One region of the Pseudomonas sp. TMB3-21 genome, then DNA from elsewhere that is predicted to be linked to it. Evidence: predicted binding sites of a transcription regulator. Region 1 holds the regulator's gene; each other region holds the start of a gene.
What was found. Region 1 encodes sigma-54, which starts transcription at its own class of promoters, with help from an activator protein. Its sites were predicted from a motif close to ANTGGCATNNANNTTGCTNT; they were not measured.
Positions count from the first base shown of each region.

Region 2: a site for sigma-54 is predicted at 7,663-7,682, ahead of glnA (glutamate--ammonia ligase). Genes of this name have one in related genera too.
Region 3: a site for sigma-54 is predicted at 3,520-3,539, ahead of flgB (flagellar basal body rod protein FlgB). Genes of this name have one in related genera too.

Region 1 is NZ_CM142718.1:645,089-655,118, forward strand. Features, by position in the region: gene mlaD (outer membrane lipid asymmetry maintenance protein MlaD) at 1-23, opposite strand, end outside; gene mlaE (lipid asymmetry maintenance ABC transporter permease subunit MlaE) at 23-820, opposite strand; gene ACYZTS_RS03095 (ATP-binding cassette domain-containing protein) at 820-1,629, opposite strand; gene ACYZTS_RS03100 (KpsF/GutQ family sugar-phosphate isomerase) at 1,907-2,881, shown strand; gene ACYZTS_RS03105 (KdsC family phosphatase) at 2,881-3,405, shown strand; gene lptC (LPS export ABC transporter periplasmic protein LptC) at 3,413-3,985, shown strand; gene lptA (lipopolysaccharide transport periplasmic protein LptA) at 3,972-4,520, shown strand; gene lptB (LPS export ABC transporter ATP-binding protein) at 4,520-5,245, shown strand; gene ACYZTS_RS03125 (RNA polymerase factor sigma-54) at 5,430-6,923, shown strand; gene hpf (ribosome hibernation-promoting factor, HPF/YfiA family) at 6,998-7,306, shown strand; gene ptsN (PTS IIA-like nitrogen regulatory protein PtsN) at 7,319-7,783, shown strand; gene rapZ (RNase adapter RapZ) at 7,786-8,643, shown strand; gene ACYZTS_RS03145 (HPr family phosphocarrier protein) at 8,659-8,934, shown strand; gene ACYZTS_RS03150 (ZIP family metal transporter) at 9,038-9,931, opposite strand; gene ACYZTS_RS03155 (superoxide dismutase) at 9,960-10,030, opposite strand, start outside.
Region 2 is NZ_CM142718.1:1,268,917-1,278,946, reverse strand. Features, by position in the region: gene secB (protein-export chaperone SecB) at 1-307, shown strand, start outside; gene ACYZTS_RS05905 (tRNA (cytidine(34)-2'-O)-methyltransferase) at 476-931, opposite strand; gene ACYZTS_RS05900 (hypothetical protein) at 930-1,370, shown strand; gene ntrC (nitrogen regulation protein NR(I)) at 1,983-3,419, opposite strand; gene glnL (nitrogen regulation protein NR(II)) at 3,416-4,501, opposite strand; gene ACYZTS_RS05885 (DUF4124 domain-containing protein) at 4,732-5,352, opposite strand; gene ACYZTS_RS05880 (DUF4124 domain-containing protein) at 5,349-5,864, opposite strand; gene glnA (glutamate--ammonia ligase) at 6,158-7,564, opposite strand; gene thiI (tRNA uracil 4-sulfurtransferase ThiI) at 7,897-9,351, shown strand; gene typA (translational GTPase TypA) at 9,491-10,030, shown strand, end outside.
Region 3 is NZ_CM142718.1:106,036-116,065, reverse strand. Features, by position in the region: gene ACYZTS_RS00720 (flagella synthesis protein FlgN) at 1-20, opposite strand, end outside; gene flgM (flagellar biosynthesis anti-sigma factor FlgM) at 69-395, opposite strand; gene flgA (flagellar basal body P-ring formation chaperone FlgA) at 565-1,326, opposite strand; gene ACYZTS_RS00705 (chemotaxis protein CheV) at 1,410-2,342, shown strand; gene cheR (protein-glutamate O-methyltransferase CheR) at 2,389-3,216, shown strand; gene flgB (flagellar basal body rod protein FlgB) at 3,582-3,989, shown strand; gene flgC (flagellar basal body rod protein FlgC) at 3,993-4,436, shown strand; gene flgD (flagellar hook assembly protein FlgD) at 4,452-5,174, shown strand; gene flgE (flagellar hook protein FlgE) at 5,205-6,521, shown strand; gene ACYZTS_RS00675 (ribonucleoside-diphosphate reductase subunit alpha) at 6,830-9,724, opposite strand.

The DNA of each region.
Region 1 (10,030 bases):
ATTTCCAGGGTGCGGTTTTGCATCAGAAATCTCCAAACATCAAGGCGGTCAGAATAAAGTCCAGGCCGAGTACAGCCAAAGAGGCATACACCACGGTCTTGGTAGTGGCACGACTGATCCCCTCGGAGGTGGGCTCGCAGTCATAGCCTTGGAATACGGCAATCCAGGTCACGACGAAGGCGAAAACGATACTTTTGATGATGCCGTTGAGCACATCGTCGGTGAACGTCACGCTGTTCTGCATGTTGGACCAGTAAGAACCCTCATAGACGCCCAGCCAGTCAACGGCCACCCACGAACCACCCCAGATCCCGACCACGCTGAAAATCATCGCCAGCACCGGCAGGGAAATGAAGCCGGCCCACAGGCGCGGGGCAATGATGTACTTGAGGGGGTCGACACCAATCATTTCCAGACTGGACAGTTGCTCGGTGGACTTCATGTTGCCGATTTCGGCCGTCAGGGCTGAACCTGCGCGACCGGCAAACAGCAACGCGGTGACCACCGGGCCCAATTCACGCAGCAGGGTCAGGGCAACCATCTGCCCGACCGCCTGTTCCGAACCGTAGCTGGATAAAATGTTGAAGCCTTGCAGCGCCAGCACCATGCCGATGAATACCCCGGAGACCACAATGATCACCAGGGACATCACGCCCACCGAATGCAGCTGCTTGATCAACAGCCCGAAACCGCCGCCGATGCCGCCGCGACCGAACAAGGCATGAAACAAAAAGATGGCCGAACGGCCAAATACCGCCAGCACGTCGATACCGCCGTGGCCAAAGCGACGTACGCGTTCAATCAGTGAAATCTTGCGCATCAGCGCTTCCCCAGGAGATCTGCGCGGTAATCCGTCGCTGGAAAGTGGTATGCGACCGGACCGTCGGGTTCGCCTGTCATGAACTGGCGAATCCGCGGCTCCTGCGAATTCATCAGCTCCTCGGGCGTGCCCTGCCCCAACACCTGGCCTTCGCCCACGACATAGATGTAGTCGGCGATGCTCGCTGTTTCGGCCAGATCGTGGGAAACCACAATACTGGTGATGCCCAACGCATCGTTGAGCAGGCGGATCAGGCGTACCAGCACGCCCATGGCGATCGGGTCCTGACCAACGAAGGGTTCGTCATACATGAGAATCTGCGGATCGAGTGCAATCGCCCGGGCCAGCGCTACGCGTCGCTTCATGCCGCCGGACAGCTCGTCGGGCATCAGGTCGATCGCACCGCGCAAGCCCACCGCCTGCAATTTGAGCAGGACGATGTCGCGGATCATTTCTTCCGGCAGTTCGGTATGCACGCGCAGCGGAAAGGCAACGTTCTCGAACACATCGAGATCGGTGAATAGCGCCCCGCTCTGAAACAACACGCCCATATGCTTGCGCGCATCGAAAAGATCGCTGCGCGACAATTTTGGCAAATTCTGACCGTTGACCCAGACTTCGCCCTTGGTAGGCCGCAACTGGGCGCCCATCAGCCGCAGCAATGTGGTCTTGCCACACCCGGAAGGCCCCATGATGCCGGTGACCTTTCCGCGCGGTATTCGGATATCGACATTATTGAAAATGCTGCGCGCACCGCGCTTGAAGGTCAGTCCCTTCAGCTCGACCGCGTAGGCGTTATCGGCACTCATCTAAACTCCTTGCGATGCAGCCTCTCACTCGGACGCCTGACTTTCTGGCGAAAGCACATAGCTATTCGGGCGGGCCGAACTGGCGGCGAACTATATCACCGCAAAGGCCAAGCGCCCAAGGCCTACGCCCGCCTTCTTCGGCCACATGACGGGGTTGAAGGTTCATACCAAAGTATTAAGCGCAACAAGGAATGACAAAGCCTGACGAACTTGCGTGAGGGTTTTACTTAATGCCGCTATAATCGCCGCCTTTTCATCAGGCTATACGATTTCAGACATGAGCCAATCCAGCGACCTGATTCAGTCAGCTCAACGCACTATCCGCCTCGAAATGGAAGCCGTCCAAGGCTTGCTACCCCAAATCGACGCAGATTTCGTACGCGCTTGCGAAATGATTCTGGCGAGCAAAGGCCGTGTGGTCGTGGTCGGCATGGGCAAGTCAGGTCACGTCGGCAACAAGATCGCCGCGACCCTCGCAAGCACCGGCACCACGGCTTTTTTCGTGCACCCGGCTGAAGCCAGCCACGGCGACATGGGCATGATTACTCGCGACGACATCATCCTGGCCCTGTCGAACTCCGGCTCCACCAATGAAATCGTCACCCTGCTGCCGCTGATCAAGCGTCTGGGCATCCAGTTGATCAGCATGACCGGCAACCCCAATTCGCCTTTATCCAAGGCTGCCGAAGTCAATCTCAACGTCCACGTCGAGCACGAAGCCTGTCCGTTGAACCTGGCGCCTACTTCTTCGACCACTGCTGCATTGGTGATGGGCGACGCCCTCGCAGTGGCGCTACTGGAAGCCCGTGGTTTTACGGCCGAAGACTTTGCCTTTTCGCATCCCGGCGGCGCGCTTGGGCGCCGCCTGTTGCTGAAAGTGGAAAACGTCATGCATGCCGGACAGGAACTGCCGCACGTTCAGCGCGGCACCCTGCTCAAGGATGCGCTGATGGAAATGACCCGCAAGGGCCTGGGCATGACAGTGATTCTGGAAGCCGACGGCACGCTCGCCGGGATTTTTACCGACGGCGATTTGCGTCGCACACTGGATCGCAGCATCGATATTCACAGCGCCACCATCGATCAGGTCATGACCGCCCACGGCAAGACCGCCCGCGCCGACATGCTCGCCGCCGAGGCTTTGAAAATCATGGAAGACCATAAAATCAATGCACTGGTCGTGGTTGACAGCGACGACCGTCCGGTCGGCGCCTTGAACATGCACGACTTGCTGCGTGCGGGAGTAATGTAATGAGCGCAGACCTGTTGCAACGCGGCAAACAGATCAAACTGGCAGTATTCGACGTCGACGGCGTATTGACCGACGGTCGCCTGTACTTCCTTGAAGACGGCAGCGAATTCAAGACTTTCAACACGCTCGACGGCCAGGGCATCAAGATGTTGATGGCAGCCGGCGTGCAGACCGCTATCATCAGTGGGCGCAAGACCCCGGTGGTCGAGCGGCGCGCGAAGAATCTCGGTATTCCCCATCTGTATCAGGGCCGGGAAGACAAACTGGTGGTGCTGGACGAGCTTCTCGCTCAGCTCGACCTGAGCTATGAACAAGTAGCCTACCTCGGTGACGACCTGCCGGATTTGCCGGTGATCCGCCGCGTCGGCTTGGGCATGGCAGTGGCTAACGCCGCCAGCTTTGTGCGTGAAAATGCCCACGGCATCACCCAGGCCCGTGGTGGCGAAGGTGCCGCTCGCGAATTCTGCGAATTGATCCTGCGCGCCCAGGGCCGTCTTGATGCGGCCAACGCCGCGTACCTGTGAGCCAACTATGCTGAGCAAGAAATTTCGCAACACCCTGATGTTCAGTTGCATCGCCGCTATATTTGCAGCGGTCGGCTACTGGAACATCAGCCCGGAACGCTTCCTCGACAAGCCAGTGGCCAAGGTCGATGAAACCGAAATCGACTATTACGCGATCAACGCTCACAGCGTTCAATTCCTGCCGGACGGCAAGCTGCAATACGAAATGACCTCCGACAAGGTCGAGCATTTGAAAGCGACCGAAGTAACGCTGTTGACCAATCCGGACTTGAACCTGTATCGCGGCACCCAGTTCCCGTGGCATGTTCAGAGCGAGCGTGGCGAGGTCAACCCGGACGGCACTCAGGTCGAGCTGATTGATTCGGTGCGGATCACCCGATTTGATGAAAAAGACCGTAAGACCCTGATTACTTCCACCCGCATGACAGTGTTCCCGCAGCGGCAATATGCGGAGACCGCTCAACCCGTTAGAATCGACGGCGCTGGCGGTGTCTCGACTGGTAACGGAATGAAAGCGTATTTAAAAGAAAGCAGGATACACCTGCTATCGAACGTAAGAGGACAGTATGAGGCTCGTTAAAACTCTCCCTATTTTGCTCGGTCTGAGCGCAGCACTGGGAAGCGTGAGCGCCTGGGCTCTGCCGGACGATCAACAGCAGCCTATCCGCATCCAGGCGGACGATGCCCAACTGGACGACAAGAACGGTATTGCCACCTACAAGGGTGACGTGATCATCACCCAGGGCTCGATGAAGGTCACCGGAAATACCGTGACCATGACCCGCACCCAGGCCGGTGACATCGACGTGGTCACTTCGGTGGGCAACCTCGCCTACTTCGAGCAACTGCAAACGGCCGGCGACACCAAGCCGGTGCAGGGCTACGGGGTGACTATCCAGTATCACGCCTCGCAAGACCGCGTCGTGCTGATCGACCGCGCCAAGGTCATCGACAAGGATGGCAACATCACCCAGGGCGAAAAAATCGTCTATGACACCAACAAAAAGCTCGCCAGCGCCGGTCGCGCTACGGGCAGCAAGGTCACCGAGTCGCGTCCGCGCATTGACATGGTGATCCAGCCGAAGAAGAAAACCGAAGAGCAGAAGGCCCCTTAATGGCAACTCTGAAAGCCCAGCATCTGGCCAAGAGCTACAAGAGCCGCCAGGTCGTGCGCGACGTCAGCCTGTCCATCGAAAGCGGTCAGATCGTCGGCTTGCTTGGCCCTAACGGCGCCGGCAAAACCACCTGCTTTTACATGATCGTGGGCCTGGTTCAGGCCGATCAGGGTCGCGTACTGATCGACGATCTGGACGTCAGCCACCAGCCAATGCACGGTCGAGCGAAGGCCGGTATCGGCTATCTTCCGCAGGAAGCGTCGATTTTCCGCAAACTCTCGGTGGCCGACAACATCATGGCCATTCTCGAGACCCGCAAGGAACTCGACAAGACCGCGCGCCGCAAGGAGCTGGAAAGCCTGCTGCAGGAATTCCATATCAGCCACATTCGTGACAACCTCGGCATGAGCCTGTCCGGTGGCGAACGCCGTCGCGTGGAAATCGCCCGTGCCCTGGCCACCAATCCGAAATTCATCCTCCTCGACGAACCCTTCGCCGGTGTGGACCCGATTTCCGTTGGCGACATCAAGCAAATCATTCACCACCTCAAAGCCAAGGGCATTGGCGTGCTGATTACCGACCACAACGTTCGTGAAACCCTGGATATCTGCGAAACAGCCTACATCGTAAACGATGGCCAACTGATCGCCGAGGGTGACCCCGCCACCATCCTGGCCAACGATCTGGTGAAGGAAGTGTATCTGGGCCACGAGTTCCGCCTGTAAGCGCTGAGGTGTCTGGCTGGTCGTCCAAGCGCCTGGAGCACTGAGCACCTCTGTGTGTTTTATTGTTACTGCGCTCTAGGCAAACACTTCAGTTTCAGGCATATAATTTGCTTAAGTTTGGCGCTTCGGCGCCCTGTAGTGGATGGCGCATGCGCGCCGGCGAATAAGGTGTTAAGCCCCTGCCATGAAACCATCGCTAGTCTTGAGAATGGGCCAGCAGCTGACGATGACACCGCAGCTGCAACAGGCCATCCGCCTGCTCCAATTGTCGACCCTGGACCTGCAACAGGAAATCCAGGAGGCGCTGGAGTCCAATCCGATGCTCGAACGTCAGGAAGAAGGCGACGATTTCGATAACGCCGACCCTTTGGCCGACAAGGTCGAACAGCCGCCCAACGCCGATGTTTCGGAACCCTCCTATCAGGAAACCGCCCCGACGGTGGATAACCTCGAGGAAGGGGACTGGAACGAGCGCATTCCCAACGATCTCCCGGTCGACACTGCCTGGGAAGACGTTTACCAGACTAGCGCCAGCAGCCTGCCGAGCAATGACGACGACGAGTGGGATTTCACCACCCGCACCTCCGCCGGCGAAAGCCTGCAGAGCCATTTGCTGTGGCAACTGAACCTGGCGCCAATGTCGGACACCGATCGCCTGATCGCCGTGACCCTGATCGACTGCATCAACAACCAGGGCTACCTGGACGAAACCCTCGATGAAATCCTCGAGGCCTTCGATCCCGAACTGGACATCGAACTCGACGAGATCGAAGCCGTTCTGCACCGCATCCAGCAATTTGAACCGGCCGGTATCGGCGCCCGCAATCTCAGCGAATGCCTGCTGCTGCAATTGCGCCAGCTGCCAGCCAGGACGCCCTGGTTAACCGAAGCCAAGCGGCTGGTCAGCGATTACATCGACATGCTCGGCAGCCGCGATTACAGCCAGCTGATGCGCCGCATGAAGCTCAAGGAAGATGAACTGCGCCAGGTGATCGAACTGGTACAGAGCCTCAACCCGCGCCCGGGTTCGCAGATCGAGTCCAGCGAAGCCGAATACGTCGTGCCGGATGTGATCGTGCGCAAGGACAGTGAACGCTGGCTGGTGGAGCTGAATCAGGAATCGGTGCCCCGACTGAGGGTCAACGCCCAATACGCCGGGTTCGTCCGTCGCGCCGACACCAGCGCAGACAACACCTTCATGCGCAATCAGTTGCAGGAGGCGCGCTGGTTCATCAAGAGCCTGCAGAGTCGCAACGAAACCCTGATGAAAGTTGCCACCCAGATCGTCGAGCATCAGCGCGGTTTTCTGGAATATGGCGACGAAGCCATGAAGCCGTTGGTGCTGCATGACATCGCTGAGGCGGTGGGCATGCACGAATCGACGATTTCCCGGGTGACCACGCAAAAATTCATGCATACCCCTCGGGGCATTTATGAACTGAAATATTTTTTCTCCAGCCATGTCAGCACCTCCGAAGGCGGTGAATGCTCGTCCACGGCGATTCGCGCAATCATCAAAAAACTGGTTGCGGCGGAAAATCAGAAAAAGCCGTTGAGTGACAGCAAGATCGCTGGTTTACTGGAGGCACAAGGCATTCAGGTGGCTCGCCGCACCGTCGCCAAGTACCGCGAGTCCCTCGGGATCGCGCCTTCGAGCGAACGCAAGCGGTTGATGTAGAGTCACGTTACAGCGTTCCAGTGGCAGGCAACCCAGCCTGCCGCTTTATGCACTGGCAACGAAGGAGAAGCTGTATGCAAGTCAACATCAGTGGACACCAACTGGAAGTGACCGAACCTCTTCGCACCTACATCGGCGAAAAACTCGACCGATTAGAGCGGCATTTCGACAAGATCACCAACGTGCAAGTCACGATGAATGTCGAAAAACTGCTACAGAAAATCGAAGCCACACTGCATATTCCCGGCGGAGAAGTAGTCGCCAACGCTGAGCATGCGGATATGTATGCCGCCATCGACCTGCTGACTGACAAGCTGGATCGCCAACTCAAAAAGCATAAGGAAAAGACCCAGAGCCTCCTCCAGGGCGCGACCGGTCGTTAACACCCCCAATCCATGATCCGACTAGAAACCATCCTGACCCCCGGCCGTTCCCAAGTGAACGCGCCGGGTGGCAGCAAGAAAAAAGCCCTCGAACAGATCGCCAACCTTATCCACCGCGAAGTGCCGGATATGGCAATGCAGGATGTCTTCGAGGCTCTGGTTGCCCGTGAAAAACTCGGTTCCACCGGTTTTGGCAACGGCATTGCCATCCCTCACTGCCGTCTCAAGGTTTGCACCGCACCAATCAGTGCGCTCGTTCATCTGGAAGCCCCCATCGATTTCGACGCCATCGACGGTGCCCCGGTAGACCTGCTGTTTGTCCTGCTGGTCCCGGAAAAGGCAACCGATGCTCACCTGGAGTTGCTTCGCCAGATCGCCAGCATGCTCGATCGCAAGGAAGTGCGGGAAAAACTGCGCAGCGCTCCGAGTAATGAAGCCTTGTATCAGGTTGTCCTGGACGAGCAAAACGGGCACTAATCATGCGCATGATCATCGTCAGCGGCCGCTCCGGCTCAGGTAAAAGTACCGCGCTCGCCGTTCTCGAAGACAGCGGCTACTACTGCATCGATAACCTGCCTGCCGGGTTGCTGCCGGAACTGGCCGAACGGGCGCTGATTCACACCGAGCTGGCGCAGCCGCTGGTTGCGGTGTCCATCGACGCGCGGAATCTGCCGAGTCATTTGTCGCGCTTTCCGGAACTGCTCGAAGAAGTCCGCAGCCGTCACATCCAGTGTGATGTCCTGTACCTGGATGCCGACGAAGAAACCTTGCTAAAGCGCTTCTCGGAAACCCGTCGGCGCCACCCCCTGAGCAGTGCCGATCGCTCGCTGGCCGAAGCGATCAGCGATGAAACCAAACTGCTCGGACCGATTGCCGACCTCGCTGATCTGAAGGTCAACACCACCAATCTCAACCTGTACCAGCTGCGCGATACCATCAAGCTCCGCTTGTTGAATCAGCCGGAGCCTGGCACTGCGTTTCTGGTGGAATCCTTTGGTTTCAAGCGCGGCATGCCGGTCGACGCCGATCTGGTATTCGATGTGCGCTGCCTGCCAAATCCCTACTGGAAGCCGGAACTACGCGAGCATTCAGGGCTGGAACAACCGGTTGCCGATTATCTGGCCGCTCAGCCGGATGTCGAGGAGATGTTTCAGGACATCTCAACGTATCTGCTCAAATGGTTGCCGCGTTTTGCTGCGAGTAATCGCGCCTACGTCACCATCGCGATTGGCTGTACCGGCGGTCACCATCGCTCCGTCTACCTGACCGAACGTCTAGGTAAGGTTCTGCAAAAAACCCTGAAGAACGTCCAGGTCCGCCACCGCGACCTCAGCTAAAGGATTCACATCGCGATGCCTGCTCTGGAAATCGAAATCATCAACAAGCTGGGCCTGCATGCTCGCGCTTCTGCAAAATTTGTCGGGGTTGCTGGCAAGTTCCCTGATTGCTCAATCCGGGTGGGTCGTACGCCGGAATCCACGGTAGATGGCAAAAGCATCATGGCCATGATGATGCTGGCTGCTGGCAAAGGGACCAGGATCCATTTGAGTACCGAAGGCGAGGAAGCCGACGAGGCGCTGCGAGCCCTGGTTAATTTGATCAATAATTATTTTGACGAAGGTGAATGAAAAGATCGCAGCCTCGGTTCCCTCGACAGCTCCTACAAGAAGCGGCGCAGGCCCTGTAGGAGCTGTCGAGGGAACCGAGGCTGCGATCTTTTGATCCGGCAGATCACCCAAACGCTGTATCCATCACCATCATCAAGCAAAACCCCACCAGCAACCCCAAGCTTGCCAGCTTGTCGTGACCATTGCGCCGCGACTCGGGGATAACCTCATGGGTAACCACCAACAACATGGCGCCCGCCGCTAACGCCAGGCCGAGCGGCAGCAACAATTGCGCCAGGCTCACCAGCCACGCGCACAACAGCGCAAAGACCGGTTCGACCAGGCCTGACGCCGCGCCGATCAAAAATGCTCTGACCCGCGACATCCCTGCCCCGGCCAATACCAGCGCGATAACCAAGCCTTCCGGCACATCCTGCAACGCAATGCCCATTGCCAGGCTATCGGCATCGACCAAGCCTCCCCCAGCCGACACGCCAACAGCCATGCCTTCAGGGATGTTATGGGCAATGATCGCGAACACAAATAGCCAGATTCGCGGTGGAATCGGTGGATGCTCGACGGTACCGACGAGCATTTCCGGCGACGTGCCGGACACCTTGCGATCCACCAGAAACAGCCCGAACGCGCCCAGCATGATGCCAAAACTGATCAGGCCACTGGCCGTCCAGGGCGTCAGGCCGAGATTCTGCGCTGCAGCAATCCCCGGAACAATCAACGAAAAGGCTGTCGCCGCGAGCATTACCCCAGCGCCGAAGCCGAGCAGCGTATCGCTTAGCGCCTGGGGCATCTGCCGAATGACTAACACCGGCACTGCGCCAAGGGCAGTGCCCAAAGCGCAGATGGCCCCGCCTTGCAGCGCGCGCAACAGTTTTGGCTCAAGGTCTAGCCAGGCTAGCCCCTGAGCACCCAATAACGTCAGGCCTGCCAGCAGCAACAGCGATCCCAACGCGTAACGAAACATCCGTCCACTTCCGATCGCCAGTGTTTCAGTGCCCATAGTCAGCCCTGGATTTTTTGCAGGAGACTTAAACCAGCGCTGCTTGGTAACGCGCAGCGACCTCAGGCCAGTTGATCACGTTGTAAAACGCGCTGATGT
Region 2 (10,030 bases), 620 kb from region 1:
TGACTTCCACGAAGTCGTGCTGACCTTGTCGGTTACCGTGAAGAACGGTGAAGAAGTGGCCTTCATCGCTGAAGTGCAACAGGCCGGGATCTTCCTGATCAAGAACCTCGACGACGCTTCGATGAGCCACACCCTCGGCGCGTTTTGCCCGAACATCCTGTTCCCGTACGCTCGCGAGACCCTGGACAGCCTGGTCACTCGCGGTTCGTTCCCGGCACTGATGCTGGCCCCGGTGAACTTCGACGCACTGTACGCGCAAGAACTGCAACGCATGCAGGCTGAGGGCGAGACGCCGACTGTTCAATAAGCGGTTGATGCCATCATGAAAAAAGCGCCTCGAAGGCGCTTTTTTCGTGGCTTTAATTCTGTAGCAGCTGCCGAAGGCTGCGTCCGGCCGCGAAGCGGTCGTTGCTTCCAGGTCGCCGCGACCCTTCGGGTCGAACGCAGCCTGCGGCAGCTGCTACAGGGACGTGGGTTACTTGAATCCCAGCTGGCGCCAGCCTTCGTAGACGGCGACGGCCACAGTGTTCGACAGGTTCAGGCTGCGGCAGCCTTCACGCATCGGCAGGCGCAAACGTTGTTCGGCGGGCAAGGCATCCAGCACCTCCGCGGGCAGGCCGCGGCTTTCCGGGCCGAACAGGAACGCATCACCCTCGGCGAAGCTGGCATCGTGGAACGGCCTCGAGCCCTTGGTGGTGAAAGCGAACAGGCGTGGATGACCGAGGCTTTCCAGGCAACTGGCGAGGTCCGCGTGACGTCGCAGGGTGGCATACTCGTGGTAGTCGAGACCGGCCCGGCGCAGACGTTTGTCGTCCATCTCGAAACCCAGCGGCTCGATCAAATGCAGGTGGCAGCCGCTGTTGGCGCACAGCCTGATAACGTTGCCGGTATTCGGCGGAATTTCTGGTTGGAAAAGGATGACGTGAAACATGCACGGCTCCGAAGATAAAGATGAGCGGCATTCTACGCCGCCTGCGGTTGATCGATCGAAACTATTGCCACGGGTAATGGGTTCTTTAGTGATCGTCGGCGTTATGGTGGGGCTGATGATCGGTCGCCTGACCACGCCCGACCCCACTGAACTGCAGCAAGTCGAAGTGACCAACGATGGCCTGGTGGTCTGGTTCAACAATGAACCCAAGTCCCATGGCGAGTTTGTCGATGGCAGCCTGGCGCTACTATTCGAGGCTACCGGCAAGGCGCAGAAAGGCCAGCTCAAGCTCAACGACAAGAACGTGAACTGGCGAGTACGTTTGAGTGATGGGGGGTTATTGCTGTCGGTGGTTGCGGCCCGGCCGCTGCAGGGCGAGTGGTCCGGCAGTGAGGTCGATGACCGTTGGCGGTTGGAGATCCATCTCCGGGAGCAATAAAAGAGGGAATCCCCGGCCTGCCTGTACCAAGGTTCCCGAAAGGGGCGGGCTCGCGCATTGCGTCGAGCCCGGTGTAAAGAAGGAACCCCTGACCTGCCTGTATCAAGGGCCCCAAAACGGCAGGACTCGTCGCCTTGTGCGGTGTGAGTCCGATGTAAAGAGGGGAATCCCCGGCCTGCCTGTACCAAGGTCCCCGAAACCGGGTAGTGAACTGAACCACTGATTGGACTATTGCAGGCGGCGTGCCAGGTTTTAACAATTTGAAACACGGAGCCCCGTTAAAACGTCGAAAGCCCCGTAATACGGGGCTTTCGTGTTTTTTCGGTAGGGGTTCGATTGCGAATTCAGGCAAGATTTTCAACCGGTGACCGTGCGCGATTGCGGGTCACGGTGCGTTCAGTCGGTGCACAGAGCCCGAAGTGTGGGAGCGAGCCTGCTCGCGAAAGGGGCGGTTCCGTGCGAATCAATGTTGAATCGTCCGGCCCCTTCGGGAGCAGGCTCGCTTCCACAGGTTTTTTTGATATTCACTCGACGGTGAAAATACGTAAATCCATTGTAGGAGTGAGCCTGCTCGCGATCAGATCTAGCTGTCAGCGAATATCTACAGGCTGCTTAACCCTCTTCCCCTTCATCCTCATCCGCCCCATCAACCTTCATCCCTAATTCCTTGATCTTGCGCGTCAGGGTATTACGCCCCCAACCCAACAAAACCGCCGCATCACGACGGCGCCCGGCGGTGTGTTTCAGCGCCGTCTCGATCATGATCCGCTCGAACGTAGGCACCGCGCTATCGAGCAGGCTCGACTGGCCACGCGCCAGTGCCTGATCCGCCCACTGACGCAACGCTTGCTCCCAGTTGGTCACAGGTGCCGAGTCTTGCGGCAGGTTCAGCAGTTCCGGCGGCAGGTCGCTGATGTGCACTTCGCGGCCTGAAGCCATCACCGTGATCCAGCGGCAGGTGTTCTCCAGCTGACGCACGTTGCCGCCCCACGGCAGGTTCTTCAGGTATTCCTCGGTCTCGCTTTTCAGCAGTTTCGGCTCGACGGCCAATTCTTGCGCTGCGCGGCTGAGGAAATGCCTGGCGAGGGTCGGAATGTCTTCACGACGGTCCGACAGCCGTGGAATGTGAATACGAATGACGTTGAGACGATGGAACAAGTCCTCACGGAATTTACCGGCCTGTACCAGGGTTTCCAGATTCTGGTGTGTCGCGGCGATGATGCGCACATCGACCTTGACCGGCACATGACCGCCGACGCGGTAAAACTCGCCATCGGCCAATACGCGCAGCAAACGAGTCTGCGTATCCGCCGGCATGTCGCCGATTTCATCCAGAAACAGCGTGCCGCCGTCAGCCTGTTCGAAACGACCGCGACGCAGGTTGGCCGCGCCGGTGAACGCGCCTTTTTCGTGGCCGAACAGCTCGGATTCCATCAAATCTTTCGGAATCGCCGCCATGTTCAAGGCGATAAACGGTGAAGCTGCACGCGGGCTGTGACGGTGCAGGGCGTGGGCCACCAGTTCTTTGCCGGTGCCGGATTCGCCGTTGATCAGCACGGTGATGTTGGAGTGACTCAAGCGGCCGATGGCGCGAAACACTTCCTGCATCGCCGGCGCTTCGCCGATGATTTCCGGCGTACGGGTCAAGGCGACGGGTACTTCCAGGCCTTGTTGCTCCTGAGCGTGCTGATTGGCCCGTTTGACCAGGGACACTGCTTCATCAACGTCGAACGGCTTGGGCAGGTATTCAAATGCACCACCCTGATAGGACGCGACAGCGCTGTCCAGATCCGAGTGCGCCGTCATGATGATTACCGGCAGACGTGGGTGTTGCTCGCGAATCCGCGCCAACAGGTCCAGGCCGCTGGCGCCGGGCATGCGAATGTCGGAAATGATCACGTCCGGCTGCTGGCGGGCCAGGCGGCTCATCACACCATCGGCGCTATCGAAGCTTTGCGTGGTCATGCCTTCCTGTTGCAAGGCTTTTTCCAGGACCCAACGAATTGATCGGTCGTCATCGACGATCCACACGGTTTCACTACGGCTCATGTCGATGTGGCTCCTTGTTCCAGTGGCAGAAAGATCGAGAACGTGGTGTGGCCTGGGTGGCTCTCACACTCGATCAGGCCCTGGTGCTGGCTGATGATGTTCTGGGTAATGGCCAGGCCTAGCCCGGTACCGTCCGGACGGCCGCTGACCATTGGGAAGAAAATGGTTTCCTGCAGTTCGGCAGGAATGCCAGGACCGTTGTCGATGATTTCGATCTTGGTCACCAGGCGATGGCGCACGTGGCCGATGGTGAACTGGCGCATGGCGCGGGTGCGCAGCGTGATGCGGCCCAGGCGCAATTCGTTCTGGCTGCTGATGGCCTGCATCGCGTTGCGGACGATGTTCAATACGGCCTGAATCATTTGTTCACGATCGATCAATACGTCAGGGATGCTCGGGTCGTAGTCGCGCGCCAAGGTGATGCAACCCTGGCTTTCGGCCTCGACCAGGTGCGAAACCCGTTCCAGCACCTCGTGAACGTTGCACATGGCCAGTGATGGCAATTTGTTCGAGCCGAGCATGCGGTCGACCAGATTCCTCAGGCGATCGGCTTCCTCGATGATCACGTTGGTGTAATCGCGCAGGCTTTCCTCAGGCAGTTCGCGAGCCAGCAGCTGCGCCGCGCCGCGAATCCCGCCCAGCGGGTTTTTGATCTCATGAGCGAGTCCGCGAACCAGCATCTTGCTGGTTTCCTGCTTCGACAGCTGCGCTTCTTCCTTGGTAATCCGCAAAAGGCGATCGCGCGGGTGCACTTCCAGCAGCAGCAGGGTGGCGCCGTTGGAGAGGATTGGCGTTACCGCGTAATCGACCGTCAAGGTCTGACCGGTCAGGGCAGTGAGCATCGCTTCGCGTTTGGTAAACGGGTGCGCCTGTTCGACGGCCTGACGCAGTGAGTTGAGCGCCTCGGGCGATTCAGTGAACAGTTCGCTGATGAATTGACCATGACTTCGCTGGCCGCTGATGGCCAAAAGCATTTCCGCCGCCGGGTTCATGTATTCCAGACGCAGCTCGGCATCGAGCAGAATGGTGGCGGTGGTCAGGTTATCGAGCAGCAATCGATGCAGTGCGTCGCTTATGGTCATCAGGACCTCTTTTGGAGCAGGGCATGCGCGGGAATAACGCGCCGATGCAGTGAAAATGCAAAAACCAAACCAAGGCTCCGAAAAGAAGCGTTTAACCCCTGAAACCGGCGTTTAACGCTCGTTTGCGTGGCGTTCTGCCAGCTCTGACGGGTACTTTCGAACCAAAATGGGTTGCGATAAGGTTGTTGGGCAGCGTATCGCACCAACATAGTGCGCAAACTCTCGTGACGTTAAAAGAATCGCAGAAAGGGATTTTTTTCTTCTTTGGGTTTGTCCTTGAGCGGACATTCCGGTCTGTGGCCGTAATCGGCGAGGGCGCAGGGTTTGACTTGGCGTTTCTGTGCGAGGGAAATACGCAGCATGTGGAAGGGTTGATTGGCGGTGCGCTCGACGGTGCGTCCCTGCTCGTCGACGATTTCGACCGACAGGTTATGCGTGCCACGATCGATATCGGTCAGCGCAAACACCGGGCTGGGGCCAGGTTCGCCGGTGGGTTGGCCGTCGAGTAGCAAACGGTACCGATGGCCGCGTTGCAGGCCGGGTTCACTGGTGGCAGTGACGATCACTTCGCCGGCAGTGCTGCGGACGGTGGCGTCGGGTTCGGGAATCAACAACCGCAGCATGTTGTAGTGGAGCAGTGGCTTGGCCTTCGGTGTTTTTTCTACCGCCGCCGGCGCAGCGCCGGTCGGGTTGGCGGACATGCGATTACTCGGCGCCAGCGGTACACGTTTGGCGTTGCCCGAACCGGGCTGGTCGGTGAAAACCCGATTACCCTGGGCATCGATATACGTGAAAACCTCTGCCGAAACCGGTAGCGAACTCAGGCAAGCGATCAGGAGCCACCACCTCACGGCGTATGCACCCGCTGAACGGTGAAGGTGACGGATGGGCTTTGTTGAACCACCTCTTCGCCGCTGATGACTTGCACCGCGAGGCTGTGGGTGCCGCGATCAATGTTGACCAGTTGCAGGATTGGCACGTTGCTCGGCTGACCATAGGGCTGGTCGTCCAGCAACAGCCTGAACAGATGAGAGCCTTGCAGGCGCGGCTTGATCAGTACATTCACGGTAAACGTGCCGTTGTTGGCGCGCAGGGCTTCGGTGGTTGGCAGGTTGGTCAGCTCAAGCACCTCGTACGCGCTTTGTAATTGCTCGCTGCTGTCGGCTTCGGGGGGGGGCGCAGGTGCTGTCGTCGGTGGCGACTCAATGCTGTTGAGTGGCGGCAGCTCGACTGCTTCGGCCTTGACACCATCGGGTGGCTGATTGCTGTAGGCGGTATTGCCGGCGGCGTCGGTGTACTTGTAGATCTGCGCTGCGGCGGGCAGGGCGATCAGCAGCAGGATGAATAGAAAACCACGACCCATAACATCGACCCGATCTCAAAGCGTTGGCTTGCAGCATAGGCCACGGGTGGCGGTAGACCCAAGCGGTTAACATTTGGGCATGATTGACCCACTCGTCCAAACACCACCCAACCCCTGTGGGAGCGGGCTTGCTCGCGATGAGGCCGTGTCAGTCGATAGAGAACTTGACTGAAAGACAGCATTCGCGAGCAGGCTCGCTCCCACAGGTCTGCGTCAGGCCTGAATCCCGCCCATAAAAAAGACCTCCCGAAGGAGGCCTCTTTTGTCACGCCGCTTGCGCAGGCGCTACTGGATCAGCAGCTGTAGTACAGCTCATATTCCAGTGGGTGTACGAAGGTGCGAACCTTGATTTCTTCTTCGCTTTTCAGCGCGATGTAAGCGTCGATGAAATCGTCGGAGAACACGCCGCCTTTGGTCAGGAATGCACGACCCTTGTCCAGCTCTTCCAGGGCTTCTTTCAGGCTGCCGCAAACTTGTGGGATCTCTTTCGCCTCTTCAGGCGGCAGGTCGTACAGGTTTTTGTCAGCAGCGTCGCCTGGGTGGATCTTGTTCTGGATGCCGTCCAGGCCAGCCATCAGCAGTGCAGCGAAGCCCAGGTACGGGTTGGCTGCCGGATCCGGGAAGCGTGCTTCGATACGGCGAGCTTTAGGGCTGGACACGTATGGAATACGGATCGAGGCGGAACGGTTGCGAGCCGAGTAGGCCAGCATGACCGGTGCTTCGAAACCTGGGACCAGACGCTTGTAGGAGTTGGTCGACGGGTTGGTGAAGCCGTTCAGGGCCTTACCGTGCTTGATGATGCCGCCGATGAAGTACAGAGCGGTGTCGGACAGGCCGGCATAACCTTCGCCAGCGAAAGTGTTCTTGCCATCTTTGGCGATGGACAAGTGGACGTGCATGCCCGAACCGTTGTCGCCGTACAGAGGCTTGGGCATGAAGGTCGCGGTGCGGCCGTATGCATCAGCAACGTTGTGTACGCAGTACTTCAGGGTCTGAACTTCGTCAGCCTTGGCAACCAGGGTGTTGAACTTCACGCCGATTTCGTTCTGGCCGGCAGTCGCCACTTCGTGGTGGTGAACTTCGATGACCAGGCCCATCTCTTCCATGGCGTTGCACATGGAGGTACGGATTTCGTGGTCGTGGTCGAACGGCGGAACCGGGAAGTAGCCGCCTTTGACGCCTGGACGGTGGCCACGGTTGCCGCCTTCCACGTCCTGGTCGGACATCCACGAACCTTGTTCGGAGAAGATTTTGAACATCGAGCCCGAGATGTCGGACTTGAATTTCACTTCGTCGAAAATGAAAAATTCTGGCTCTGGGCCTACGAATACGGTGTCGCCGATACCGGTCGACTTCAGGTATTCCTCGGCACGCTTGGCGATCGCACGTGGGTCGCGGTCGTAGCCTTGCATGGTCGACGGCTCGATCACGTCGCAGACCAGAATCAGGGTCGGCTCTTCGGTGAACGGGTCGAGCACGGCGGTGGTGTCGTCCGGCATCAGGATCATGTCGGAGGCTTCGATGCCTTTCCAGCCAGCGATGGAGGAACCGTCGAACATCTTGCCTTCTTCGAAGAAAGCGTCATCCAGCGCGTCGCGAGCCGGCATGGTCACGTGATGCTGAGTGCCTTTAGTGTCCGTGAAGCGCAGATCAATCCACTTGACGTCATGATCTTTGATGAGTTGAACCGACTTCGACATAGTGTCCTCCGGGTGGCTTCGGGCTTTAGTAGTGGATGGCCCTGATAATGTTTGTGATGCCGGCGCGAATACTCTGCCAAGGCAACCTGCCTCACAAGGGAGCAAATTGCATGCCAGTGCCCCAGCATGGGTTTTTTGCCCCAATATCACGCTTATTAAGGCCATTTATGCGACGAGGCTAAATTAATCGCCCTGTAATGTCGCGCTTTAATCTGTGAATGACCCGTTTTGGTGCGCCAAAAACCTTCTGCACATTAACTGGTTAAACCTTGAGCAATTTCCGCTATAATCCGCGCCCCCCTTTTTCGGCTGGCCCAGCGCGCGCTGTTTTCATGAAACTAATCGTAAAAGTCTTCCCCGAGATCACCATCAAAAGCCGCCCGGTACGGATGCGTTTCATCCGCCAATTGGCCAAAAACATCCGCACCGTGCTCCGTGACCTGGACCCGGCGGTGGTGGTGAACGGTGTGTGGGACAATCTCGAGCTTGAAACCCGCGTGGCCGAGCCCAAAGTACTGAAGGAGATGACCGAGCGCCTGAGCTGCATGCCGGGTATCGCGCATTTCCTGCAGGTCGACGAATATCCGCTGGGTGACTTCGACGACATCGTGGCCAAGTGCAAACTGCATTTCGGTGAGGCGCTGGCCGGGAAGATCTTTTCGGTGCGCTGCAAGCGTGCCGGCAAGCATGAATTCACTTCGATGGACGTCGAGAAATACGTCGGCAGCCAGCTGCGTCGTCAGTGCGGTGCTGCCGGAATCTCGCTGAAAGAGCCGGAAATCGAAGTCCGTATCGAAATTCGCGACAAACGGTTGTTCGTGATCCACAACCAGCACAACAGCATCGGCGGTTACCCGCTCGGTGCCCTGGAACAGACCCTTGTGCTGATGTCCGGCGGGTTCGATTCCACCGTTGCCGCCTACCAGATCATGCGCCGTGGCCTGATGAGCCATTTCTGCTTCTTCAACCTGGGCGGCCGGGCCCATGAACTGGGCGTTATGGAAGTCGCGCACTTCATCTGGAAGAAGTACGGCAGCTCCCAACGCGTGTTATTTGTCAGTGTGCCGTTCGAGGAAGTCCTGGGAGAAATTCTCGGGAAAGTCGATAACAGTCATATGGGTGTAGTTTTGAAGCGTATGATGTTGCGCGCTGCTTCCCGTATTGCCGATCGGCTGGAAATCGAAGCGCTGGTCACCGGTGAAGCGATTTCCCAGGTGTCGAGCCAGACATTGCCGAACCTGTCCGTGATCGACTGCGTGACCGACAAGCTGGTCTTGCGTCCGCTGATCGCCAGTCACAAGCAGGACATCATCGACCTGGCTAACGAAATCGGGACTGCCGATTTCGCCAAGCACATGCCGGAATACTGTGGGGTCATCTCGGTTAACCCCAAGACCCACGCCAAGCGTCCGCGCGTGGAGCATGAAGAGAAAGAATTCGACATGGCAGTCCTTGAGCGTGCGCTCGAGAATGCCAAGCTGGTGCCGATCGATCGCGTGATCGACGAATTGGGCCAGGACTTGCAGATTGAAGAAGTCAGCGAAGCACTGGCGGGCCAGATCATCATCGACATCCGTCATCAGGATGCCGTTGAAGACGAGCCGCTGGAACTCGCTGGCGTTGAGGTACAAGCGATGCCGTTTTATGCATTGAACGCTCGTTTCAAGGAACTGGACCCTACTCGCCAGTACCTGCTGTATTGCGACAAAGGCGTGATGAGTCGCCTGCATGCCCACCATTTGCTCAGTGAGGGGCATGCCAATGTGCGCGTTTATCGACCGAGCTAAGAGCCCGGGGCTGTTTGCCTGTGGCCTGCGTCACCGGCCCCCCGACTCTGCCGTAAAGCTGTAACGGCAAGGCCTGACTCTACTGTTAATCGCTGCCAAGACTTGTCAGCACACCGAATCCTCTGATCGAGATACACAAGTGATCGAAAATCTACGCAACATCGCCATCATTGCTCACGTTGACCATGGTAAAACCACCCTGGTAGACAAACTCTTGCGTCAATCCGGCACCCTGGAGCGCAACGAGCTCAACGACGAGCGCGTGATGGACTCCAACGACCAGGAGAAAGAGCGCGGTATTACCATTCTGGCGAAAAACACCGCCATCAACTGGAACGGCTTCCACATCAACATCGTGGACACCCCGGGTCACGCCGACTTCGGCGGCGAAGTTGAACGCGTAATGTCGATGGTTGACTCCGTTCTGCTGCTGGTTGACGCTCAAGACGGCCCTATGCCGCAAACCCGTTTCGTGACCAAGAAGGCTTTCGAAGCCGGCCTGCGTCCAATCGTGGTGATCAACAAGGTTGACCGTCCAGGCGCGCGTCCGGACTGGGTTCTGGACCAGATCTTCGACCTGTTCGACAACCTCGGTGCCACCGAAGAACAGCTTGACTTCAAAGTCGTCTACGCCTCGGCCCTGAACGGCATTGCCGGTCTGGAACACACCGACATGGCT
Region 3 (10,030 bases), 540 kb from region 1:
AGTAGATTAGTGTCGTGCATGGCTGGCCTTGGGGTTTAAGCGTCCAAAAGCCTGGCGCAGGCGGTGGCCTAGCGCTGGGCTTCGAAGTTGAGCAGTTTGCTGGCTACACGGTTGCTGTCGACTTTATAGCTGCCATCGGCAATCGCGGCTTTCAACTCGGCCACACGGGCTTTGTCTACGGCGGGCTGATCGCGCAGCTTGTCAGTGACCTTCTGCAACTGTTGAGCCTCATTGCTGAGGTGTACCGATTCCCCGCTCTTGGTGGCATTGGCCTGTTCGGCCGGGGTAGTCAGCGGCGCGGATTTGCCTGCTTCGGCAACGTCCTTGGTGGCGCTGGTACGTGTAGTGCCCGTTAGTGGCGAGGAGCTGTTTAAACGGCTGAAATCAATGACCATGATCGTAAAAACCTCTAGGTATTTGGACGCTTGCCATGTTTTCGGCTCTCCCTTGGAAAACTTTAGGCCCATTTTTCAAGAAATGAGCCCGCACGCGCCAGCAATTCTCTGCATAGGCACAGTTTAGGGAACAGCCTCGGGCAACGCCACTTTTCACCGGCAGAGAATCCTACATGGACACTTCCACTTGGCCAGGCGCGGTGACCTGCGCCTTGATGACTCGCTTGGAGTTGAGGTTTTTTACGCGAATCTGCTCGCTCATGCCACCGTTGGCCATGGCCTCGCCGGGCATGCGCACGCTGAGCGTGCCGCTGCGGGCGGTGATCACTACCTGATCGCCTTTGCGAATGACTTCGGCCTGCTCCAGGTGGACCAGCGTAATGACCTGATCGGCGACCATTGGTCGGGTCAATCGTTGCCCGATCGCCTGGTCCAGCGTGGTCAGGTAGCCCTGACTGATCAGGCTGATGTCGCGTTCACGCATCCCGACATCTTCGGGCTGAACAATATCGGCACGTCTTAACGGACGAGTGGTCGTCACAATCTCTCGAAACAGGCGGACTTGAGCGGGTACGAACACCGTCCAGGGCGAGGCACCCTCGCAGCGAACCTTGACCGTTACCCGTCCCAGTGGCTTCGCCGGACTCTCCAGAGACGCTGTCAATTCCTTGTCGCACATGGGCATGCGCAACCTTGGATCAAGCTGGTTGACCTGTATCTCGTAGCGGCCTTCCGTTTGACTGGTTGCCAGATAGTCCTCTACGGTGAATTCAAGAAAGCCCTGGGTCACGCCGATAAGCATATCAGGCAAGGTAACCGCGTCAGCATGGGCAGGGCTGCCAGCGTTGAACAGGCAGACGGCCGACATCGCACAGAGCAATCTGCGCAAGGTTGATGTCAGGCGTCGGAAAAATGTCGGTTCTGAGTTCATACGGGTTAAAAAGCAAGCGCCGTGCCGTTTAGTGATGAATGTGCGTCGCAACACACTTAGAGCGTTGATGTAGGAGTCTGGGCATGGCTGGGGTAATGGATTCAGTAAACCAGCGCACGCAACTGGTGGGGCAGAATCGCCTTGAGCTGTTGTTGTTCCGTCTGGACGGGCAGCAGCTGTACGGGATCAACGTGTTCAAGGTTCGCGAGGTGCTGCAATGCCCCAAGCTGACCCTGATGCCCAAGTCCAGTCCCGTCGTGTGCGGTGTGGCCAGTATCCGGGGGGCGACCATTCCGATCCTCGATCTGGCGATGGCGACCGGTTCGGGTGCACTGAAAGATCAAAGCAATCCGTTCGTGATCATCACGGAATACAACACCAAGACGCAGGGTTTCCTGGTGCGCTCGGTGGAACGTATCGTCAACATGAACTGGGAAGAGATCCATCCGCCGCCCAAGGGCACCGGGCGCGATCACTACCTGACGGCGGTGACTCGGGTCGACAATCAGTTGGTCGAAATCATCGACGTCGAAAAGGTGCTGGCCGAAGTAGCGCCAACGCCGGAAGCGATTTCGGTGGGTGTGGTCGATGTCGAAACCCAGCACAAGGCGTTGTCGTTGCGGGTATTGACGGTCGATGACTCTTCAGTGGCACGAAAGCAGGTCACGCGTTGTCTGCAGACAGTCGGTGTCGAAGTGGTGGCGCTGAACGACGGTCGGCAAGCGCTGGATTACCTGCGCAAGCTGGTTGACGAGGGCAAGAAGCCGGAAGAAGAGTTCCTGATGATGATTTCCGACATCGAGATGCCGGAAATGGACGGGTACACACTCACGGCTGAAATCCGCAGCGACCCACGCATGCAAAAATTGCACATCATCCTGCACACTTCGTTGTCGGGCGTGTTCAATCAGGCGATGGTCAAGAAAGTCGGAGCCGATGACTTTCTCGCCAAGTTCCGTCCTGATGACCTGGCATCCCGGGTAGTCAACCGGATCAAAGCAGCAGATAACAGCTAGGGACCTTCTGTCCCTGGCGGTCAACACGATTTAAGAGGCGGCATCTTTGTCTACGGGTAATTTGGATTTCGAACAGTTCCGGGTCTTCCTGGAAAAAGCCTGTGGCATTCTGCTCGGTGAAAACAAGCAGTATCTGGTCTCGAGCCGTCTCAACAAACTGATGGAGCAGCAAGGCATCAAGTCGTTGGGTGAGTTGGTTCAACGCATCCAGACCCAGCCGCGCAGCGGTTTGCGCGAGATGGTGGTGGACGCCATGACGACCAACGAAACCCTGTGGTTTCGTGACACCTATCCGTTTGAAGTGTTGAAGAACAAGGTGCTGCCGGAAGCGATCAAGGCCGCTCCGGGCCAGCGTCTGCGTATCTGGTCGGCGGCGTGTTCGTCGGGGCAGGAACCGTATTCGCTGTCGATGTCGATCGATGAGTTCGAGCGGGTCAACATGGGTCAGCTGAAGTCAGGTGTGCAAATCGTTGCCACTGATTTGTCCGGCACCATGCTGACCAACTGCAAGACCGGCGAGTACGACAGCCTGGCGCTCGGCCGTGGTTTGTCGCCCGAGCGTCTGCAGCGTTACTTCGACCCGAAAGGGGCGGGACGCTGGGCGATCAAGGCGCCGATCAAGAGCCGCGTGGAGTTCCGCTCGTTCAACCTGCTGGACAGCTATGCGAGCCTCGGCAAGTTCGACATCGTGTTCTGCCGCAACGTGTTGATCTACTTCTCTGCCGAGGTGAAGAAGGACATTCTGTTGCGTATCCACAGTACGTTGAAGCGTGGTGGTTATCTGTTCCTTGGCGCATCCGAAGCGCTGAACGGTTTGCCGGATCATTACCAGATGGTCCAGTGCAGCCCGGGGATTATCTACCAGGCGAAGTGATGGTTGGCGGTACGAAAAACGGGAGTCCTCAGCGGCTCCCGTTTTTTTTTTGCCTGCCAACCACCTCCCTGGCACCGCTGCCACTGTAGGAGTGAGCCTGCTCGCGATGGCGTCGTGTCAGTCGACATGTTATCGGCTGTAACTCCGCGATCGCGAGCAGGCTCACTCCTACAAGGGGCAGGTCGTGTTCTTTGGAGGGTGATAAGCGGCAGAAAAGCGGCGGGCGGCGGACATCCGTTGCCGCTTTTCTGGCATTGCCGCTTCGCCGCTCCCCGCAAAGCCCCGGTTTCCGGGCGTTTTCAAATTGGCACGCAGCTTGCTATGTCTCACTTACGAAAATTCAGGTCACCCAAAGGTTTCCCGACATGAGCATCAGCTTCGATAAAGCGCTCGGTATCCATGAAAAAGCCCTAGGCTTCCGCGCTCAGCGTGCCGAAGTCCTGGCCAACAACATCGCCAACGCCGACACCCCGAACTACAAGGCTCGGGATCTGGACTTCTCCAAAGTGCTTGCCGCACAGAACGAGAAAACCAAGACCGGCTCTTTCGCCTTGAACATGACTAATAACCGTCATATCGAAGCCGAAGGCCTGGGCAATGGCGACGAGTCGCTGATGTATCGCACGCCGATGCAGCCGTCGATCGACCAGAACACCGTGGACGCGCAAATCGAGCAGTCGAACTACGCCGAAAACGCGGTCAACTTTCAGGCCAGCTTCACCCTGCTCAACAGCAAATTCAAAGGGCTGGTTTCCGCCCTTCGTGGAGAATAATTCATGTCCCTCGCCAGCGTTTTCAACATTGCCGGTAGCGGCATGAGTGCCCAGACCACTCGCCTGAACACCGTCGCCAGTAATATCGCCAACGCAGAGACGGTCTCGTCGAGCATCGACCAGACCTACCGCGCGCGTCATCCGGTATTCGCCACCATGTTCCAGGGCGGCCAGACCGGCGGCAGCGATTCGCTGTTTCAGAACCAGGACGCTGCAGGGCAGGGTGTGCAGGTGCTGGGCGTGGTCGAAGACCAGAGCAATCTGGATGCGCGTTACGAGCCGAACCATCCATCGGCCGATGCCAAGGGTTACGTCTACTACCCCAACGTCAATGTGGTGGAAGAGATGGCTGACATGATTTCTGCGAGCCGTTCTTTCCAGACCAACGCCGAAATGATGAACACCGCCAAAGCCATGATGCAGAAGGTCCTGACCCTCGGTCAGTGATAAGGGGCGACTCAGATGAGTGTTACCGATTCCACCAGTGGCTTCAGCCTCAACGACATCCTGGCCAATTCGTCGATCAAGACCAACACCACAGACGATAGCCTGGCGTCGGCCACCGGCACCGCCACGGGCAAGAAGGAACTGGGCAAGGATGCGTTCCTGCAATTGCTGGTGACGCAATTGAAAAACCAGAACCCGCTGGAGCCGCAGGACAACGGCGAGTTCGTTGCCCAGTTGGCGCAGTTCAGCAGCCTGGAAGGCATCACCACGCTGAACGACACGGTTTCCGGGATTGCCGGCAACTACAACTCGTCTCAGGCATTGCAGGCGTCGTCGCTGGTCGGACGTTCCGTCATCGCGCCGGGCGACAAGGCCGTGGTCGATACCTCCAAGAGCCTGAACGGCACCGTTGCCGTGCCGGTCTCGCTGGATGCGGTGACGCTGAAGATCACCAACACCGAAGGCAAGGTTATCCGCACCATCGACATGGGCAGCCAGTCGGCGGGCAACGCCAGCTTTATTTGGGACGGCAAGACTGATGCGGGCGAAGTGGCACCGGCGGGTACTTATACCTTTGCGGCCACTGCCAACATCGACAACAAGGCGACCTCGCTGATAACCAATCTGCCAGCGACTGTCAGCAGCGTAACGATCAGCCAGACGGGCGGCGAATTGATGCTCAATCTGGCCGGGCTGGGCAGCATTGCCCTGTCCAAAGTTCAAACCATTGGTATATAGAGCCGACTAACCCGGCAAAAGGAGTGGAATATGTCTTTCAATATCGGCCTTAGCGGTCTCTATGCAGCCAATAAACAACTGGACGTGACCGGCAACAACATCGCCAACGTGGCGACCACCGGTTTCAAATCGTCCCGTGCAGAATTCGAAGATGTCTACTCGGCGACCAAGCTGGGTTCGGGCAGCAAGACCGTCGGCAGTGGCGTGCGCCTGGCCAACGTGGCCCAGCAATTCACCCAGGGTGACATCAACAACACCGGCAACGTGCTGGACATGGGCATCAATGGCTCCGGTTTCTTCGTGCTGAACGACAGCGGTTCGTTGTCTTACACCCGTTCCGGCACGTTCAAGGTCGACAAGGAAGGTTACGTGACCAACAGCGACGGCTCTGCGCGTCTGCAGGGTTACGGCGTGGATGCCAATGGCAAGATCCAGAACGGCATCCTCACCGACCTGCGCATCGATACGTCGAACCTCGCGCCGAAATCCACCAGCGTGGTGTCGTCGACGATCAACCTGAACTCCACCGCGGCGGTGATCGATCAGGCCGTTGTCACCAACAAGTTCGATCCGACCAAGACCGAGACCTTCACCAAGCAGTTCAGTACGCCGGTATTCGACAGCCAGGGCAATCAGCACCAGATGGACCAGTACATGGTCAAGACGGGCGCGAACACTTGGGACACTTACACCCTGATCGATGGCCGCAACCCTGACGGCAGTGATCCTAAAGTGACCGGTCCAGTGCCGTCGACCATGGTCTTCGACACCTCGGGTAAACTGGTTTCCGTCACCACGCCAGCTACCCCGGCCCCGATCGTCAGCCCTGATCTGAAAGTCACCGGTTGGGTCCCAGGCACTGTTACTGACGGTGTGTGGACGGCCAACGGCGCAGCGGCGAACCCGGACGGTGTGACCATTTCGATGAGCAACACCACCCAGTTCAATGCCGACACCGCGCGTTCGATCCCGGCGCAGAACGGTTACGCCACTGGCCAGATCACCAACCTGACCATCGACGGCAGCGGTGTGATGCTGGCCAACTTCAGCAACTACCAGACCAAGCCGATTGGTCAGATCTCGCTCGCCAGCTTCACCAATGAGCAAGGCTTGCAAGCGGTGGGCGGCACCAGCTGGAAAGAAACTTACTCGTCGGGCATCCCGGGCTACGATGCGCCGGAAACCGGCACCCTGGGCCAGATCCGCTCCAACGCGCTGGAAGAGTCCAACGTCAATCTGACCAGCGAACTGGTCGACCTGATCAAGGCGCAGAGCAACTACCAGGCGAACGCCAAGACCATCTCCACCCAGAGCACCATCATGCAGACCATCATTCAGATGGCTTGATGCGGGTGGGTTGAAAATGCTGCACAAGGAGCCCCTCGAGAGAGGGGCTTTTTTGTGGGCGGGATTTTTATGGCTGGGGCAGGATTTTGTGTGGTCGGGGAGGGCCTCTTCGCGGGCAAGCCATGCTCCCACAGGATTTGTGGTGCTCACACATCCATCAAACGATATGAATCCTGTGGGAGCGTGGCTTGCCCGCGATGGCGTCGTACCGGCCAGCACATTTCCATGGGCAAAAGAAAACCCCCGACCATCAACAAGACTGATCGGGGGGTTCGAGGTCAGCGCCTTGCAGCGCCTACCGGCTCAGCTTATTGGCAAGCTTCGCAATCCGGCTCGTCGATGGCGCAAGCCTTCGGCACTGGAGCAGGGCCGGCTGGCGCTGCCAGGACCGAATCGTCACCGTGGTTGCCGCCGCTGGAAACAGCGTTCAGCTTGCCGGTGTTGATGGTCGACTTCTCGGTGCTGGTCGCGGCCAGGGCACGGAGGTAGTAAGTGGTTTTCAGGCCACGGTACCAGGCCATGCGGTAGGTCACGTCGAGCTTCTTGCCCGAAGCGCCGGCGATGTACAGGTTCAGCGACTGAGCCTGGTCGATCCACTTCTGACGACGGCTGGCCGCGTCAACGATCCACTTGGTGTCCACTTCGAACGCAGTCGCGTAGAGCTCTTTGAGTTCTTGCGGGATGCGCTCGATCTGCTGCACCGAACCGTCGTAGTACTTGAGGTCGTTGATCATGACCGAGTCCCACAGACCGCGAGCCTTCAGGTCGCGAACCAGGTACGGGTTGATCACGGTGAATTCGCCCGACAGGTTCGATTTCACGTAGAGGTTCTGGTAAGTCGGTTCGATCGACTGCGAAACGCCAGTGATGTTGGCGATGGTCGCGGTCGGTGCGATGGCCATGATGTTGGAGTTACGAATGCCTTTCTGCACACGGGCGCGAACCGGTGCCCAGTCGAGGGATTCGTTGAGGTCAACGTCGATGTACTTCTGGCCACGTTGCTCGATCAGGATCTGTTGCGAATCCAGCGGCAGGATGCCCTTGGACCACAGCGAACCCTGGAACGTCTCGTAAGCGCCACGCTCGTCGGCCAGGTCGCACGAAGCCTGGATCGCGTAGTAGCTGACCGCTTCCATCGACTTGTCGGCGAACTCGACGGCAGCGTCGGAACCGTAAGGAATGTGCTGCAGGTACAGCGCATCCTGGAAGCCCATGATGCCCAGACCGACCGGACGGTGCTTGAAGTTGGAGTTCTTCGCTTGCGGCACCGAGTAGTAGTTGATGTCGATCACGTTATCGAGCATCCGTACGGCGGTGTTCACGGTGCGTTCCAGCTTGGCGGTGTCCAGCTTGCCGTTGACGATGTGGTTCGGCAGGTTGATCGAGCCCAGGTTGCAAACGGCGATCTCGTCCTTGTTGGTGTTCAAGGTGATCTCGGTGCACAGGTTCGAGCTGTGAACCACGCCGACGTGCTGCTGCGGGCTGCGCAGGTTGCACGGGTCTTTGAAGGTCAGCCATGGGTGGCCGGTTTCAAACAGCATGGACAGCATTTTGCGCCACAGGTCTTTGGCCTGGATGGTCTTGAACAGCTTGATCTTGCCCGGGTACTGGGACAGGGCTTCGTAGTATTCGTAGCGCTCTTCGAAGGCTTTGCCGGTCAGATCGTGCAGGTCCGGCACTTCGGATGGCGAGAACAGAGTCCACTGGCCGTCATCGAAGACGCGCTTCATGAACAGGTCAGGGATCCAGTTGGCGGTGTTCATGTCGTGGGTACGACGACGATCATCACCGGTGTTCTTGCGCAGCTCGATGAACTCTTCAATGTCCATGTGCCAGGTTTCCAGGTAGGCACACACAGCGCCTTTGCGCTTGCCACCCTGGTTAACGGCGACGGCGGTGTCGTTCACCACTTTCAGGAACGGCACGACGCCCTGGGATTTGCCGTTGGTGCCCTTGATGTACGAACCCAAGGCACGAACCGGCGTCCAGTCGTTGCCCAGGCCGCCAGCAAATTTCGACAACATGGCGTTGTCGTGAATCGCGTGGTAAATGCCCGACAGGTCATCCGGCACGGTGGTCAGGTAGCAGCTCGACAACTGTGGACGCAGGGTGCCGGCGTTGAACAGGGTCGGGGTCGAGGACATGTAGTCGAAGGACGACAACAGGTTGTAGAACTCGATCGCACGGTCTTCCTTGTTCTTCTCTTCGATCGCCAGGCCCATGGCCACACGCATGAAGAAGATCTGCGGCAGTTCGAAGCGGATACCGTCCTTGTGGATGAAGTAACGGTCGTACAGGGTTTGCAGGCCCAGGTAGGTGAACTGCTGATCGCGCTCGTGGTTGATGGCCTTGCCGAGTTTTTCCAGGTCAAAAGTGGCCAGGATCGGGTTCAGCAATTCGAATTCGATACCCTTGGCGATGTAAGCAGGCAAGGCCTTGGCGTACAGGTCGACCATTTCGTGGTGGGTCGCGCTTTCGGCAACGTTGAGGAAATTCAGGCCTTCGGCACGCAGGGTGTCCATCAGCAGGCGGGCGGTGACGAACGAGTAGTTCGGCTCACGCTCGACCAGGGTGCGGGCGGTCATCACCAAAGCGGTGTTGACGTCGGTCAGGGCCACGCCGTCGTAGAGGTTTTTCAGGGTTTCGCGCTGGATCAGGTCGCCGTCGACTTCTTCCAGGCCTTCGCACGCTTCGGTAACGATGGTGTTCAGGCGACCCATGTCCAGAGGCGCAAAAGTGCCATCGGCGCGAGTGATGCGGATCGACGGGTGAGCGTTGACCGCTTCCTCGGCCGGCGCGTGGGCAGCGCGTTCTTTCGAACGACCGTCACGGTAGATCACGTAGTCGCGCGCCACTTTCTGCTCGCCGGCACGCATCAGGGCCAGTTCGACCTGGTCCTGGATTTCTTCGATGTGGATGGTGCCGCCCGATGGCATGCGACGCTTGAACGTTGCGGTGACCTGTTCGGTCAGGCGCGCCACGGTGTCATGGATTCGCGACGAAGCGGCAGCGGTGCCGCCCTCAACTGCGAGAAACGCTTTGGTGATCGCGACGGTGATTTTGTCGTCGGTATAAGGAACGACAGTGCCGTTACGCTTGATCACGCGCAGCTGGCCAGGCGCGGTGGCGGACAGATCCGAATTCGAATCAGCGGCCTGCGGCAAGGTGCCCTGCGGGTTCTCGCGAGTTGTGTCGGTTTGCATGGGGGGTTGTCTCCACATTCTCTATGTTTGTTTGGGCACCATCACGGTGCCCACCGTTCTGTCCTGAAGCACTACAACCGACGGGCGTCGGGCATAACCACTTCGGGACAGTAGGAAAAAGCTAATGATGCCGCTTCCGTGCCGAAGTCTTTGGTGCCGAGCCTGGGCCCGAAACCGGATTCCTTTCAGGGTGTGAGTCTTACTGCAACACCCGTACCGTTTCGGCAATTTTTGGCCTGAAAAACGGTGCCATCCGCAGAGGCGGTATGGGCTTGAAAAATCACGCTGGTCAACCCTAAACAGGCA